2 regions of the Streptomyces sp. SAS_281 genome follow, and region 1 is predicted to be linked to the other one. Evidence: predicted binding sites of a transcription regulator. Region 1 holds the regulator's gene; the other holds the start of a gene.

Region 1 (4,628 bases):
CGGCGGGCACCTCCGGGGCGGGGGCGGACTTCTTCCACGGCGGGGTCAGATCGGGCTGGTAGCTGCGCATCGCACGACGATAAGCGGGGAAGAGCCGCGACACGCCGAACCGGGAGGCCACCTGCCCACCCGCCTTCCCCGCCAGGAAGCGGCCGAGCACCCGCCGCCCCTACGACACGCCGAACCGCCCCGCCAGCGCCTCCCGCTGCGCCCGGACGAACGCCGCGTCCACCACCGCCCCGTGCCCCGGCACGTACAGCGCGTCGTCGCCGCCCTTCTCCAGCAGCCGGTCCAGCGCCGCCGGCCAGCGCGCCGGGCGGGCGTCCGGGCCCGCCTGGGGTTCGCCGGACTCCTCGACCAGGTCGCCGCAGAACACCAGGGCGGGTGAGCCCGGGACCAGCACCGCGAGGTCGTGGCCGCTGTGCGCCGCGCCCATGTTCACCAGGACCACCTCCCGGCCGCCGCCCAGGTCCACCGCCAGCTCCCCGCGCACCTCGTGGCCCGGGGCGACCAGCACATCGACGGACCCGGCCGCGTCCGCCTCGGGCAGGCCCTGGGCCACCGCGTCCGCGTACAGCTCGTCCGCCCCGCGCCGCAGCAGCTCCGCCGCGCCCTCGGAGCCGTACACCCGCGCACCGGCGAACGCCGCCGTGCCCAGCACATGGTCGAAATGGGGGTGGCTGAGTGCGATGTGCGTCACCCTCCGGCCGAGCAGCGCCTCGGCCTGGGTGCGCAGTTCCACGCCCTCGCGCAGTGACGAGCCGGTGTCGCAGAGCAGCGCCCCGCCCGGACCGGCCACCAGCAGGGCCGTCGCGTCCCAGCGGGGAAGGCGCCGGCGGCCCGTTCCGTGACCCAGCCGCTCCCATCCGAAGTCTTCCCAAGAGGCATCCATGCGGCGACGCTATCGGCAGCGACCTGCGCGATCGGGCGGCACGGTGGCCGGTCGCCCTTGCTAGGGCACCACCCCGTCGCCGTACACTTGCCGGGGATCGCTGGCACTCGTACGCACCGAGTGCCAGGAGGAATCCCGGGAACGGCCCGGGACACCGACGTGGAGAGCTGGAGGTGTGCGCGCGATGCTCAGCGAACGCAGACTCGAAGTGCTGCGCGCGATCGTCCAGGACTACGTCGGGACCGAGGAGCCAGTCGGCTCCAAGGCGCTCACCGAGCGGCACAAGCTGGGGGTCTCCCCGGCGACCGTCCGCAACGACATGGCGGTGCTGGAGGAGGAGGGCTTCATCGCCCAGCCCCACACCAGCGCCGGGCGCATCCCGACGGACAAGGGCTACCGGCTCTTCGTGGACAAGCTGGCGGGCGTCAAGCCCCTCTCGTCGCCGGAGCGCCGCGCCATCCAGAACTTCCTCGACGGCGCGGTCGACCTGGACGACGTCGTGGGCCGTACCGTACGGCTGCTCGCGCAGCTGACCCGGCAGGTCGCCGTCGTGCAGTACCCCTCGCTGACCCGTTCGACGGTGCGGCATGTGGAGCTGCTGTCCCTGGCCCCGGCGCGGCTGATGCTCGTGCTGATCACGGACACCGGCCGGGTCGAACAGCGGCTGGTGGACTGCCCGGCGCCGTTCGGCGAGACCTCCCTCGCCGATCTGCGGGCCCGGCTCAACAGCCGGGTGGTGGGGCGCCGGTTCGCGGACGTCCCGCAGCTGGTGCAGGACCTGCCGGAATCCTTCGAGAGCGAGGACCGGGGAACCGTGTCCACCGTCCTCTCGATCCTGCTCGAAACCCTCGTCGAGGAGACGGAGGAGCGGCTGATGATCGGCGGCACCTCCAACCTCACCCGCTTCGGACACGACTTCCCGGTGATGATCCGGCCGGTGCTGGAGGCACTGGAGGAGCAGGTCGTGCTGCTGAAGCTGCTCGGCGAGGCCAAGGACTCGGGCATGACCGTACGCATCGGGCACGAGAACGCCCACGAGGGGCTCAACTCCACGTCCGTCGTCGCGGTCGGCTACGGTTCGGGCGACGAGGCAGTCGCCAAACTCGGCGTGGTCGGACCGACCCGCATGGACTACCCCGGAACGATGGGAGCGGTACGCGCAGTGGCACGTTACGTCGGACAGATCCTGGCGGAGTCGTAAGTGGCCACGGACTACTACGCCGTACTCGGCGTGCGCCGCGACGCTTCCCAGGACGAGATCAAGAAGGCATTCCGGAGGCTCGCCCGCGAGCTGCACCCGGACGTCAACCCCGATCCGAAGACCCAGGAGCGGTTCAAGGAGATCAACGCCGCTTACGAGGTCCTGTCGGACGCGCAGAAGAAACAGGTCTACGACCTCGGCGGCGATCCGCTCTCGCAGTCCGGCGGCGCCGGCGCGGGCGGCTTCGGCCAGGGTGGCTTCGGCAACTTCTCCGACATCATGGACGCGTTCTTCGGTACGTCGTCGCAGCGCGGGCCCCGCTCGCGCACCCGGCGCGGCCAGGACGCCATGATCCGGCTGGAGATCGACCTCTCCGAGGCCGCCTTCGGCACCACCAAGGACATCCAGGTCGACACCGCCGTCGTCTGCACCACGTGCAGCGGCGAGGGCGCGGCCCCCGGCACCTCGGCGCAGACCTGCGACATGTGCCGCGGTCGCGGTGAGGTCTCCCAGGTCACCCGGTCCTTCCTCGGCCAGGTCATGACCTCCCGTCCCTGCCCGCAGTGCCAGGGCTTCGGTACGGTCGTGCCGACCCCGTGCCCGGAGTGCGCCGGCGACGGCCGCATCCGCTCGCGGCGCACGCTGACCGTGAAGATCCCCGCCGGTGTCGACAACGGCACCCGCATCCAGCTCGCGGGCGAGGGAGAGGTCGGCCCCGGCGGCGGCCCCGCCGGCGACCTCTACGTCGAGATCCACGAGCTGCCGCACGCGGTGTTCCAGCGCCGCGGCGACGACCTGCACTGCACGGTCACCATTCCCATGACGGCGGCGGCCCTCGGCACCAAGGTGCCGCTGGAGACGCTGGACGGCCTGGAGGAGGTCGACATCCGGCCGGGCACCCAGTCCGGCCAGTCCGTCCCGCTGCACGGGCGCGGCATCACCCACCTGCGGGGCGGGGGTCGCGGCGACCTCATCGTGCACGTCGAGGTGATCACCCCGATGAAGCTGGACCCGGAGCAGGAACGCCTCCTGCGCGAACTGGCCAAGCTGCGCGGCGAGGAGCGGCCCACCGGCCAGTTCCAGCCGGGCCAGCAGGGCCTGTTCTCCCGTCTGAAGGACGCCTTCAACGGCCGCTGACGGTCGCGCGCACGCGGTACGGGCCCGGCCTCCGGGTCCGTACCGCGCCGCCGCCGGAGGCTGTCGCGGGGCGGGCATCACGGGACAGGAAGGACATGACACGATGCGGTCATGCCCTCCGCGCTGACCGCTCTCTGCCGGTACCCCGTCGTGCAGGCCCCCATGGCCGGCGGTCCGTCCTGCCCGCAGCTCGCCGCCGCGGTCTCCGAGGCCGGCGGGCTCGGCTTCCTGGCCGCCGGCTACAAGACGGCGGACGCCCTGCGGGACGAGGTCCAGCAGGTGCGCGGGCTGACCGGGCAGCCCTTCGGCGTCAACCTCTTCATGCCGCAGTGCGAACCGGCGGACCCCGCCGTGCTGGAGGACTACCGCCACCGGCTCACGGGCGAGGCCACCCGTTACGAGACGGAGCTCGGCGACCCGGACGTCCCCGGCGACGACGGATACGAGGACAAGCTCGCCGTCCTCCTCGACGCCCCCGTCCCGGTCGTCTCCTTCACCTTCGGCTGCCCCTCGCGCGACACGCTCGACGCGTTCGCGGCCGCCGGTACGTACACCGTCGTCACGGTCACCTCGCCGGAGGAGGCCCAGGCCGCCGAGTGGGCCGGGGCCGACGCCGTCTGCGCCCAGGGCACCGAGGCGGGCGGCCATCGCTCCACGTTCCACGACGACCCGGCGACCGAGGACGGCGGGACCGGGCTGCTGAGCCTGGTCGCCCAGGTCCGCGGGACCGTGCAGATACCGGTCGTCGCCGCGGGCGGCCTGATGCGCGGCGCCCAGATCGCCGCCGTCCTCGCGGCGGGCGCCGACGCCGCCCAGCTCGGCACCGCCTTCCTGGCCTGCCCGGAGTCCGGCGCCCACGTCCTGCACAAACAGGCCCTGACCAACCCGCTGTTCGTCCGGACCACCCTGACCAGGGCGTTCTCCGGGCGCCCGGCACGCGGCCTGGTCAACCGCTTCGTGCGCGAGCACGGCCCGTACGCCCCCGCCGCCTACCCCCAGGTCCACCACATGACCTCCGTACTGCGCAAGGCCGCCGCCCGCGCCGGGGACGCCCAGGGCATGGCGCTGTGGGCCGGGCAGGGGCACCGGATGGCCCGCGAGCTGCCCGCCGGCCGGCTGGTCCGGCTGCTCGCCGAGGAACTGGACGCCGCACGGACGGCAGTGAGCACAAGGAGCACGCAGTGACGGCACCCGTCTTCGTCGTCGACCACCTGCCGGACGCCCCCGAGTTCGTCCTCGACGGGCCCGAGGGGCGCCACGCCGTCTCCGTGAAGCGGCTGCGCACCGGCGAGGAGGTCGTCCTCACGGACGGCCGCGGCCGGTGGGCCCAGGGCGTCGTGCGCGCCGCCGAAGGCAAGGACCGGCTGATCGTCGGCGACCTGGACCCCGTCCACGAGG
Region 2 (4,628 bases), on a different contig from region 1:
CGTCCGTGGAGCCCGAATCGATCACGACCAGCTCGTCCACCAGCGGAACGCGCTCCATCAGCTCGCGCCGGATCGTCGCGACGATGTCCCCGACGGTCGCGGCCTCGTTGAGTGCCGGTAGAACGACGCTGACGCCCGTACCGTTCGCGGCGGTCCGCACACTCGCCGGCGGGTGGTCGGCGGCCGACCAGGAACGCCTGGTCAGCCAGCGTTCGACCTCTTCGAGCACGGTCGATACTCCCTGTATGTGATCCATCTCGCGGTACGGACGGCTATCTCACCCGTCCGGTCCTTCGGTTACAGTCTTGAACAACGCGGACGGCCATCGCATGCCGGGGTCGGTCCGCCGACAAACGCGCGGATCCATGATCCGTCGCCACAGCGCTCATCCAGAGGGACAGAGGGAACGGCCCGTTGAAGTCCCGGCAACCCTCCTGCCGACCGCGAGGTCAGGTGGGGAAGGTGCCAATTCCGTCTCGCGGCGAAACGCGTCGTGAGGAAGATGAGGAGAAAGGGCCTCGCCATCATGGCTGTTGAGACTGTCGCAGCGAACACCGAATCTTCCGTGGACCTCGGTCCCGCCGCGGCCCTTTCCTGCCGCGAGTGCGGTGAACGGTTCGCACTCGGTCCCATTTTCGCCTGCGCGTCCTGTTTCGGGCCGCTCGAAGTGGCGTACGACCTGCCGAGCGGCTCCCCCGACGAGCTGAAGAAGCGCATCGAGGCCGGCCCGAACAACATCTGGCGCTACGCGCCGCTGCTGCCGGTGCCCGCCGACGTGGCCGACAAGCCCAATCTCAACCCCGGCTTCACCAAGCTGGTCAAGGCCGACAACCTCGCCCGCGAGCTGGGTGTGACCGGCGGCCTGTACGTGAAGGACGACTCGGGCAACCCGACGCACTCCTTCAAGGACCGCGTCGTCGCCATCGCCGTCGAGGCCGCCCGCGCCTTCGGCTTCACCACGCTCTCCTGCTCCTCGACCGGCAACCTCGCCGGTGCGGTCGGCGCCGCCGCCTCCCGGGCGGGCCTGCGCTCCTGCGTGTTCATCCCGCACGACCTGGAGCAGGGCAAGGTCGTCATGGCCGCGGTGTACGGCGGTGAGCTGGTCGGCATCGAGGGCAACTACGACGACGTCAACCGCTTCTGCTCCGAGCTCATCGGTGACCCGCTGGGCGAGGGCTGGGGGTTCGTCAACGTCAACCTGCGTCCGTACTACGGCGAGGGCTCCAAGACGCTGGCGTACGAGATCTGCGAGCAGCTCGGCTGGCAGCTGCCCGACCAGATCGTCATCCCGATCGCGTCCGGCTCGCAGCTCACGAAGATCGACAAGGGCCTCCAGGAGCTGATCAAGCTCGGCCTGGTCGAGGACAAGCCGTACAAGATCTTCGGCGCCCAGGCCGAGGGCTGCTCCCCGGTCTCCACCGCCTTCAAGGCCGGTCACGACGTGGTCCGCCCGCAGAAGCCGAACACGATCGCCAAGTCCCTCGCGATCGGCAACCCGGCCGACGGCCCGTACGTCCTGGACATCGCCCGCCGCACCGGCGGCGCCGTCGAGGACGTGAACGACGAGCAGGTCGTGGACGCGATCAAGCTGCTGGCCCGCACCGAGGGCATCTTCGCCGAGACGGCGGGCGGGGTGACGGTCGGCGTGACGAAGAAGCTGATCGACGCCGGCCTGCTCGACCCGGCGCTCACCACCGTCGTCCTGAACACGGGTGACGGCCTCAAGACGCTGGACGCGGTGGCCGACACCTCACAGGCGACCGCCACGATCCGCCCGAGCCTGGACGCCTTCCGCGCCGCCGGACTCGCCACCAGCTGACCACCCGAGAATTCAGGAAGGCACCGCCATGAGCGTCAAGGTCCGCATCCCCACCATCCTCCGCACCTACACCGGCGGCCAGGCCGAGGTTCCGGCCGAGGGCGCGACCCTCTCCGAGGTCATCGCCTCGCTGGAGAAGGACCACCCGGGCATCGCCGCCCGCGTGCTGGACGACCAGGGCAAGCTGCGCCGCTTCGTCAACGTGTACGTCAACGACGACGACGTGCGCTTTGAAGGCGGCCTGGACGCGGCGACCCCGGACGGTGCCGGCGTCTCGATCATCCCCGCCGTGGCCGGCGGCTGCTGAGTCAACGACTCCTCTGCGTCACCGTAATTGCCCCCTCCGCGAGAGAAGCGGAGGGGGCAATTCTGCATGGTTGAGCGGGGTAGAGTGTGGGAAGTCCCCTTCGCTGCCCGTGCCCCTCGCATATGAGAATGCGCCGCGCCACGATCAGAAGCAGCCAATGTGCCCGGGCCTCTTGTTCCATAAGTCACCTTTGCCGGGCCCGACTTGCCCCGCAAGCTCATGAATTCCCCGTATTCGGGCGATCGGTGCTGCGCAGAATTGTCGTCCGATTGACCTGTCGCACAGGGCAGTTGGGCAGATACATTCAGCCGCGGTCGACGCGCTTCGGCGCACACACGTTACAGGGGAGTTAGGCATGGCTCAGGGCACCGTCAAGTGGTTCAACGCGGAGAAGGGGTACGGCTTCATCGCGGTCGACGGTGGTGCGGATGTATTCGTCCACTACAGCGCGATCCAGATGGACGGGTACCGCACCCTCGAAGAAGGTCAGCGGGTCGAGTTCGAGATCTCGCAGGGCCAGAAGGGGCCGCAGGCGGACATGGTCAAGCTCGCCGTCGGCTGAAGCGCGGCACGGCACGTCGGCCGCGACGCCACGCTCGTACGAAGGGTCCGTACCTAGGGGTACGGGCCCTTCGTCGTGCCGGGAGCGCGCCGGGGGCGGTCGGAGGTTGTCCGCACTCCGGCCGGAGGCGCTTGCGCCCTCCCGTCGCCCGACCACCACCCCTCAAGGAGCCTTGGGCGCTTGCACTCAACGGGGTCGAGTGCTAATCATTGGGCTTAGCACTCTCCAGGTGAGAGTGACAGAATTTTTGGACCGGGCCGGTGAGGCCCGCACGCCAGGCGGGGAAGGAACCGCAGGGCACGCAGGCCGTCCGTCGCGGGCGCCACTCGGTCCGGAGCAATCCACCCCTGTCCGGGAGGACCACTTCACATGGCCAAGATCATCGCGTTCGACGAGGAGGCCCGGCGCGGTCTCGAGCGCGGCATGAACCAGCTCGCCGACGCCGTCAAGGTCACCCTTGGCCCCAAGGGTCGCAACGTCGTCCTCGAGAAGAAGTGGGGCGCCCCCACGATCACCAACGATGGTGTGTCCATCGCCAAGGAGATCGAGCTGGAGGACCCGTACGAGAAGATCGGTGCGGAGCTGGTCAAGGAGGTCGCCAAGAAGACGGACGACGTCGCCGGCGACGGTACGACCACCGCCACCGTTCTCGCCCAGGCGCTCGTCCGCGAGGGTCTGCGCAACGTGGCCGCGGGTGCGAACCCGATGGCTCTCAAGCGGGGCATCGAGAAGGCCGTCGAGGCCGTCTCCGCCGCCCTCCTGGAGCAGGCCAAGGACGTGGAGACCAAGGAGCAGATCGCTTCGACCGCCTCCATCTCCGCCGCCGACACCCAGATCGGCGAGCTCATCGCCGAGGCCATGGACAAGGTCGGCAAGGAAGGCGTCATCACCGTCGAGGAGTCCCAGACCTTCGGTCTGGAGCTGGAGCTCACCGAGGGTATGCGCTTCGACAAGGGCTACATCTCGGCGTACTTCGCCACCGACATGGAGCGCATGGAGTCGTCCCTGGACGACCCGTACATCCTGATCGTGAACTCCAAGGTCAGCAACGTGAAGGACCTCCTTCCGCTGCTGGAGAAGGTCATGCAGTCCGGCAAGCCGCTGCTGATCATCGCCGAGGACGTCGAGGGCGAGGCGCTGTCGACCCTGGTCGTCAACAAGATCCGCGGCACCTTCAAGTCCGTCGCCGTCAAGGCCCCGGGCTTCGGCGACCGCCGCAAGGCCATGCTCGGTGACATCGCCATCCTCACGGGCGGCACCGTCATCTCCGAGGAGGTCGGCCTCAAGCTGGAGAACGCCGGTCTCGACCTGCTCGGCCGCGCCCGCAAGGTCGTCATCACCAAGGACGAGACGACGATCGTCGACGGCGCCGGTGACAGCGACCAGGTCCAGGGCCGCGTCAACCAGATCCGTGCCGAGATCGAGAACTCCGACTCGGACTACGACCGCGAGAAGCTCCAGGAGCGCCTGGCGAAGCTGGCCGGCGGCGTGGCCGTCATCAAGGCCGGTGCCGCCACCGAGGTCGAGCTGAAGGAGCGCAAGCACCGCATCGAGGACGCGGTGCGCAACGCCAAGGCCGCCGTCGAGGAGGGCATCGTCGCCGGTGGTGGCGTGGCTCTGCTCCAGGCTTCGGCCGTCTTCGAGAAGCTGGAGCTCTCGGGTGACGAGGCGACCGGCGCCAACGCCGTCAAGCTCGCGCTCGAGGCCCCGCTGAAGCAGATCGCCGTCAACGGTGGTCTCGAGGGTGGCGTCGTCGTGGAGAAGGTGCGCAACCTGCCGATCGGTCACGGCCTCAACGCCGCGACCGGTGAGTACGTCGACATGATCGCCGAGGGCATTCTCGACCCGGCGAAGGTCACGCGCTCCGCCCTGCAGAACGCCGCGTCGATCGCCGCGCTGTTCCTCACCACCGAGGCCGTCATCGCCGACAAGCCGGAGAA

Evidence for each region. Region 1 encodes HrcA, which represses chaperone genes, less so after heat shock. Its sites were predicted from a motif close to TTNGCACTCNGNNNNNCNGAGTGCNAA; they were not measured.
Region 2: the regulator HrcA is predicted to act here: its motif matches at 2,868-2,894, upstream of groL (chaperonin GroEL).

What each region holds. Positions count from the first base shown of each region.
Region 1 is NZ_JBMNDO010000005.1:40,574-45,201, reverse strand. It holds gene ACN6LM_RS03645 (DUF3097 domain-containing protein) at 1-70, opposite strand, end outside; gene ACN6LM_RS03640 (MBL fold metallo-hydrolase) at 170-892, opposite strand; gene hrcA (heat-inducible transcriptional repressor HrcA) at 1,077-2,093, shown strand; gene dnaJ (molecular chaperone DnaJ) at 2,094-3,230, shown strand; gene ACN6LM_RS03625 (nitronate monooxygenase) at 3,342-4,415, shown strand; gene ACN6LM_RS03620 (16S rRNA (uracil(1498)-N(3))-methyltransferase) at 4,412-4,628, shown strand, end outside.
Region 2 is NZ_JBMNDO010000059.1:28,554-33,181, forward strand. It holds gene ACN6LM_RS22175 (glucosyl-3-phosphoglycerate synthase) at 1-229, opposite strand, end outside; SAM riboswitch class I at 383-509, shown strand; gene thrC (threonine synthase) at 527-1,819, shown strand; gene ACN6LM_RS22185 (MoaD/ThiS family protein) at 1,848-2,126, shown strand; gene ACN6LM_RS22190 (cold-shock protein) at 2,482-2,688, shown strand; gene groL (chaperonin GroEL) at 3,058-4,628, shown strand, end outside.